One region of the Arthrobacter sp. Y3225116 genome, then DNA from elsewhere that is predicted to be linked to it. Evidence: riboswitches for the same ligand, from Rfam matches in the RefSeq annotation. Region 1 holds a riboswitch; each other region holds the start of a gene.
What was found. A riboswitch is a leader RNA that binds a small molecule or an ion and turns the genes downstream of it on or off. The one in region 1 is predicted to bind S-adenosylmethionine.
Positions count from the first base shown of each region.

Region 2: another riboswitch for S-adenosylmethionine. It lies ahead of AC5RV2_RS08735 (bifunctional o-acetylhomoserine/o-acetylserine sulfhydrylase); the one in region 1 lies ahead of AC5RV2_RS09300 (LLM class flavin-dependent oxidoreductase).
Region 3: another riboswitch for S-adenosylmethionine. It lies ahead of AC5RV2_RS07130 (O-acetylhomoserine aminocarboxypropyltransferase/cysteine synthase family protein); the one in region 1 lies ahead of AC5RV2_RS09300 (LLM class flavin-dependent oxidoreductase).

Region 1 covers NZ_JBNHGL010000077.1:3,535-5,792, reverse strand. The annotation lists gene AC5RV2_RS09300 (LLM class flavin-dependent oxidoreductase) at 1-1,344, opposite strand, end outside; SAM riboswitch class I at 1,433-1,522, opposite strand; SAM riboswitch class IV at 1,672-1,786, opposite strand; gene AC5RV2_RS09295 (CoA-binding protein) at 1,919-2,258, opposite strand, start outside.
Region 2 covers NZ_JBNHGL010000069.1:2,746-5,003, reverse strand. The annotation lists gene AC5RV2_RS08735 (bifunctional o-acetylhomoserine/o-acetylserine sulfhydrylase) at 1-1,072, opposite strand, end outside; SAM riboswitch class IV at 1,140-1,254, opposite strand; gene AC5RV2_RS08730 (VOC family protein) at 1,481-2,122, shown strand.
Region 3 covers NZ_JBNHGL010000048.1:12,009-14,266, reverse strand. The annotation lists gene malQ (4-alpha-glucanotransferase) at 1-1,122, opposite strand, end outside; SAM riboswitch class I at 1,345-1,439, shown strand; gene AC5RV2_RS07130 (O-acetylhomoserine aminocarboxypropyltransferase/cysteine synthase family protein) at 1,534-2,258, shown strand, end outside.

The DNA.
Region 1 (2,258 bases):
GAAGAGCTTGTTGCGCAGGGTCCCCGGCGCGTACTGCGTGGGGTAGGCGCCCAGCTTCTGCAGCTCCGGCACGACGAATTCCACGATGTCCTCGAAGGTGCCCGGGGTGATCGCGTAGGCCAGGTTGAACCCGTCCACGTCGGTCTCGTCGACCCACTCCACGAGCTTGGCGGCCACCTCCGCGCCGGAGCCGACGGTGATCGGGCCGAAACCGCCGACGCCGACCCATTCGGCCAGCTGGCGGATGGTCCACGGCTTGCCGCTGTCGCCGGACGCCTTTTGGAACGTCTCCACCGAGGACTGGATGGCATTGGACTTCACGTTCCCGCCGATCACGTCGTCCGGGCCGTAGGTGGAGAGGTCAATGCCCATCCAGCCGGAGATCAGCGCCAGCGCGCCGTTAATGTCCGCGTAGGACTTGTAGTCCTCGAATTTGGCCTGCGCGGCGGCGGTGTCCGGTCCGGTCACCACGGTCTGCATCGCGTAGATGCGCACGTCGTAGCGGTCGCGCCCGGCAGCTTCCACGGCGTCGCGGATCTTCTTCACGGATGCGGCGAGCATCTCCTTGGTGGGGCAGGTCACGAACACCGCCTCGGCGTTCTCGGCGGCGAACTCGGTGCCGCGCTTGGAGGCGCCGGCCTGGAAGATGACCGGGGTGCGCTGCGGGCTCGGCTCGGTAATGGCGATGCCGGGAACCTTGAAGTACTTGCCCTCGTGCCGGATCTCGTGGACCTTGGACGGGTCGGTGAAGACGCCGGTCTCCGCGTCCTTGACCACGGCGTCGTCCTCCCACGAGCCCTCGAGCAGCTTGTAGATGACCTCGAGGTATTCGTCCGCGTGGTTGTACCGCTCGTCGTGCTCCAGCTGGTCTTCCTGGCCCATGTTGCGCGCCGCCGAGGGCAGGTAACCGGTGACCACGTTCCAGCCGACCCGCCCGTTGGTCAGGTGGTCCAGCGTGGCCAGGCGACGGGCGAACGGGTAGGGGTGCTCGTAGGCGGTGCCGGCGGTGACGCCGAAGCCGAGGTTCTCGGTCACCGCGGCCATCGCCGAGACCAGCATGAACGGATCGTTCACCGGGACCTGGGTGCCGGCGCGCAGCGTCGTCTCGTTGGACGAGCCGAACACGTCGTAGGTGCCGAGCACGTCGGCGATGAACAGGCCGTCGAAGAGGCCCTTTTCCAGCACCTTGGCCAGATGGGTCCAGTAGCCGATGGTGTTGTAGGTGGCGGACTTGTCCTGCGGGTGGCGCCATAGTCCGGGCGACTGGTGGCCCACGCAGTTCATGTCGAAGGCGTTGAAACGAATCTGGCGCCGGGGGTTGGGCTGCGGGTTGTTCACGGTCATGTCAGGCTCCTTTTCTGATGAGAAGAGCCCGCGCCGGCCCTCCGTCGGGCATGCGGCTGCCAACGGAAGACCAACGAGAGATCGAGCTTCTCCATCGGTCCTGGCGGTAGCACCTTCCTCAGGGAGGGGGTTGCTGCGGCGTCAACAAGCCAGGTCTCTCGGCCGCTCTGGATGGGTACGTCTCCCATTGGACACCTTGGGGTGCCGGAAGGGAAATGTCCTGCGTCACGCGGGGTAAGAATTACGACGCCGGTGTGGCTCCTCTCGGCGGGGCTCCCGCCGGAGCTGCGGCGCGGCAACCGTCACGGTTGGGGCGCAGCCCGGAGGGGGCCGTACTTGCCGGGCACGGTGTTGTGCGCGGCCGGATCCTCATCTGGGGCACCCCGCTACGGGAGAGGGTTGCCGCCCAACCAGCCAGAGCTTGTCGTTGGGACTCTTGATCTCGGAGTCGAGTATGCCGGGGCCGATCCGGCGCAGGGAACCACGTGACAGGCCGTGACCTTCCGGGGCGTAATGTTACGGGCGCCTCATCGTGCGGGCGGGCCGCGTCGGGCGGGCACCGAGCTCACCCGACCTAAAGGCCGAGGCGCGGGGCCTCGATCGCCGGGCAGGTATCCATGACGACGTCCAGACCGGCCGCCTTGGCCCGTTCCGCCGCGGCTTCGTCGACGACGCCCAGCTGGAGCCACACCGCCTTGGCACCGATTTCGATGGCCTGGTCCACCACCGGGCCGACCTTCTGGGAGTTCACGAAGCAGTCCACCACGTCGATCTCGCCGGGAATGTCCCCGAGCTTTTGGTAACCGGTCAGGCCGAGGACGTCGTCGCCCTGCAGGTTGACGGGGACGACTTCCATGTCCAGTTGGTCCATCAGGTACCGGGAGATGCGCATGGCCACCCGGTGCGGGTTCGTG
Region 2 (2,258 bases), on a different contig from region 1:
TGATTTCGAACGCGACGATGGCGCCGGTCCCCTTCGGGCCGTACTTGCGGCCGCGCTCGTACCAGGGGCTGGAGGGCAGGCCGAGGTACGCGACGGAGGCAACGTCGTCGTGCTCTTCCAGGAATTCGGCCACCTTCTGCGCGTTGGCCACATGCCGCTCCACGCGCAGGCTCAGCGTCTCCAGCCCCTGGGCAATCAGGAACGCATTGAACGGCGAGATGGCGGACCCCAGGTCGCGCAGCAACTGCACCCGGGCCTTGAGGATGTAGGCCAGGTTGGCTCCCAAAGCGCCGTTGACGCCGAGGTCGCGGGCGAAGACCAGCCCGTTGTAGGTGTCGTCCGGCGTGTTGAACCCGGGGAACTTCTCCGGGTTGGCGGCGAAATCAAACGTTCCGGCGTCAACGATCACGCCGCCGATCGCCGTCCCGTGGCCGCCGAGGTACTTGGTGGCCGAGTGGAGCACGATGTCGGCCCCCCACTCGATCGGGCGGATCAGGTACGGGGTAGACAAGGTGTTGTCCACGATCAGCGGCACGCCGTTTTCGTGGGCGATGGCGCTGACCGACTCCAGGTCCAGTACGTCCTGGCGCGGGTTGGAGACGACCTCGCCGAAGAACGCCTTGGTATTCGGCTTGACGGCATCGCGCCACTGCTGCAGGTTGTCCGGATCCTCGACGAAGGTGACCTCGATGCCGAACTTGGGCAGCGTGGTGCGCAACAGGTTGTAAGTGCCGCCGTACAGGCTGGGGCTGGCCACGATGTGGTCGCCGGCCTCGGCCAGGTTGAGGATGGAGAACGTCGACGCGGCCTGGCCCGAAGCAAGCAGCAGGGCGCCGACACCGCCCTCCAGGTTGGCGATCCGGGTCTCGACCGCTTCCTGGGTGGGATTGCCGATCCTGGTGTAGATGGGCGCCAGTTCGGACAGGGCGAACCGGTCGGCCGCGCTCTGCGCGCTCGGGAACACAAACGAGGTGGTCTGGTAGATCGGCAGTGCGCGGGCGCCCGTGGCGGCATCCGGCTCCTGCCCTGCGTGGATTTGACGGGTTTCAAAGGACCAATCGGCATTGGACATGGTGCAACTCCTTCACTGGAAGGGGCCATCCGGGATCCGGCCGTGCCGGCATGTCTGTCCCGGGTGTGACCCGCGCTTGCGCACCGCCTTGTGGCGGCTGCCTGGTCTTCACCCGGGGCACCCCACCGCGGTTGGAGGGTTGCCGGCCAGCAAACCGGGGTTTTGCGCTGGCACTCATGACCTGCCTCCAGTCTCCGCAGACAAGCCGGCGGCCGCAACAATATGACACCTTATGACCGACCGGCCCCCGCCGCCCGTGTGTCCGCCCGCCCGCCCGGCCGCTTTGCCTGGCTGGATGTCGCCGAGGGGAATCAGTGTCAGGAATACGGGCCGCCGCACGAGCCGCAAGCTGAGTGACTTAGGTCACCCTAAGTCGAGAGCGGGTTCACAAAGTGCCAAGATAATGCCATGCGCTTCGACCATGTTTCTTATGCTGCTGAACCCGACGGTCTGGCTGCCACCTCAGAGCGGATCGCCAAAGCCCTGGGCATCGACGCCGTCAAGGGCGGGGTTCACCCCCGCTTCGGCACCCGCAATATGATCTTCCCCCTCACCGACCACCATTACCTGGAGGTGGTGGAGGTGCTCGACCACCCCGCTTCCGACAAAGCCCCCTTCGGCCAGGCCGTGCGGGCGCGGTCGGAAGCCGGCGGAGGCTGGATGGGCTGGTGCGTGGCGGTCGACGACCTGACCCCGTTCGAAGAACGGCTGGGCCGCCACGCGGTTCCCGGCAACCGCAAGTTCCCGGATGGGCAGGAACTGAGCTGGCAGCAGATCGGGATCAAGGGCCTCATCGCCGACCCGCAGGTGCCCTACATGCTGCGCTGGGATGACGGCACCGAACCGCTGCACCCGTCCAACGCCCGCCCCGCCACGGTCAAGCTGATCGGCCTGACCATCGCCGGTTCTTCCGAGCGGGTGGCGGATTGGCTGGGCACCCCGGTCGACGGCCTGCTGGACGACGTCAAGGTCGCCTGGACGGCACCGAACGGTACGCCTGGCATCCTGTCCGTCCGCTTCGAAACCGCCAACGGGATCGTCGAACTGTAAGTCTTTGCGGCATCGCTCCGTTTCGGGCGTCCGCTCACTTTATAGAAGGAGCAGACGCCCGAAACGGAGCTTTTGAGTGGTCAAGCCCTCCAGATCGTCCTGCAGGGCCAAGGTTTTCCACATGGCTCGTCCCACC
Region 3 (2,258 bases), on a different contig from region 1:
GAACTCGATGCGGTCCTTCAACTCGCTGCGCTGCGCTTCGATGAACGCGGCATCCGACCACTCGGGAGCCCCGGCCGGAACAGTTTCGGCCATGGCGCACCACAGGGCAAAGCGCTCCAGCCCCTCGCCTTCCTGCGCGCGGAAGGCTTCGAACCGCTGCTGCCGTTCTGCGGACCGGGGCACCGCGTACACCGCTTCCAGCGCCTGCAGCTTGGCCGCAAACACCGGGTCGCGGTCCAGGATGCCGGCGTCCAGGTTCGCCTCGTGGAAGTTGTTGGCCAGCGGGACGCCGCTGGCTTCGGGCACGTCCTCGACCCGCAGGTACAGCGGGTTGACGAACCGGCGCGTGGAGGGCAGGTAGGGCGAGGGCTCAACCGGCGGTTTCGGCTGGGCCGCGTGCAGCGGGTTGATCAGGACGAACCCCGCGCCCTTCGCGGCAGCCGTTTCGGCGAGGCTGGCCAGGTCATGGAGGTCGCCGATGCCCCAGGAGGACCGCGAGCGCACGGAGTACAGCTGTGCCATCAACCCCCACGTCCGGGGCAGGCGGTCGGCGGTGGTCAGGCGCCGCGGGGTGACCACGAGGGCGCACCGTGCCTGGCTGTCGGCCGGTTCCGGGGCCGCGCCGGTTCCGGGCTCCAGCGCCTCCGTCCGGTCTGCGGCCGCGTCGGTTCCGGACTCCATCGCCTCGGACCGTTCCGCGACTTCCAGCGTGTGCCAGCCCAGCGGGATGTCGGCCGGCACCACCGCCGTGAAACGAACAGGCGGAGCATCTTCCGACTCCTCCCGCCCGCCGGCCAGCACCTCGACGTCGCGCCGGGAGCCGTCCTCCAGCAGGATCCGGACCCGCGGACGGACGCCGGGCCGCGCATTGACCGGAACCTCGGTGGCGGTGCCTTGGCGGACGACGACGGCGGGCGGCAGCGTGCGCTGCACCGGTGCCAGTTCAGCGGCTCGGAGGGAAGCCGTCACATCATCGTCGGTGGCACAGGGGACGCCCAGCGCGGTGAGGACGGAAACCAGCGTTGCCTCACTGACTGTTTTCTCGCCCCCGTCCCAGCCATGGAAGGTAATGCCAACGCCATGTTTCCCCGCGAGGCGCTGCAGCGCCGAAAGTTCAGCCATAGATCCAATCTACGGTGAACTGTCCGGACCCGTGAACGTCCGTCCTGGGCCGGGACGGCGAAGATCGTGGCCCGACGCGCGGCGAGCACCGCCGTCGTGCCGGGCAACCGCAAGCCAGGGGCAACCGCAAGGCGCCCACCCCAAGTCCGAAGGCGCCCAACCCCGGACGCAACGCGGCTCAACATTTTTTGGCGCCGCGGCGGTTGGTTGCGAGAATGGACGGGACCATCCCGAGCGGTTGAGAGATCTGGCTCTTTGACACCGCAGCAACCATCCGGACGCCACCGGAAAGGTGCTACCGCCAGAAGCGATGGAGAGAGCGCAAGCAATCTTTGATCCGGACGGTGCCTGCCCGGTGCCGCCAGGACCGTCATTGCCCGGGAACCCAAGTTTTGAAGGAGCAAGCGCCTGATGGCTGAACGCACATTCGGTTTCCGCACCCGCGCCCTGCACGCCGGCGGCACGCCCGACGCCGAGCACGGTGCAAGAGCCGTACCGATCTACCAGAGCACCTCGTTCGTGTTCAAGGACACCGACGACGCCGCGAACCTCTTCGCGCTGCAGAAGTACGGCAACATCTACTCCCGCATCGGCAACCCCACGGTCGCCGCGTTCGAGGAGCGCATCGCCTCGCTCGAGGGCGGCATCGGCGCGGTGGCCACGTCGTCGGGCATGGCCGCCGAGTTCATCACCTTCGCGGCCCTGGCCGGGTCGGGCGACCACATCGTGGCCTCGTCCAAGCTCTACGGCGGCACCATCACCCAGCTGGACGTGACGCTGCGCCGGTTCGGGGTGGAGACCACCTTCGTCGACTCCAACGACCCGGCCGACTTCGCCGCGGCCATCGGGGAGAACACCAAGGCCGTCTACACGGAGATCGTGGCCAACCCGTCCGGCGACATCGCGGACCTCGCCGGCCTGGCCGCGGTGGCGCACGACGCCGGGATCCCCCTGGTCGTGGACGCCACCTTGAGCACGCCCTACCTGATCCGCCCGATCGAGCACGGCGCGGACATCGTGATCCACTCCGCCACCAAGTTCCTGGGCGGCCACGGCACCACCCTGGGCGGCGTCGTCGTCGAATCCGGCCGTTTCAACTGGGGCAACGGCAAGTTCCCGCAGATGACCGAACCGGT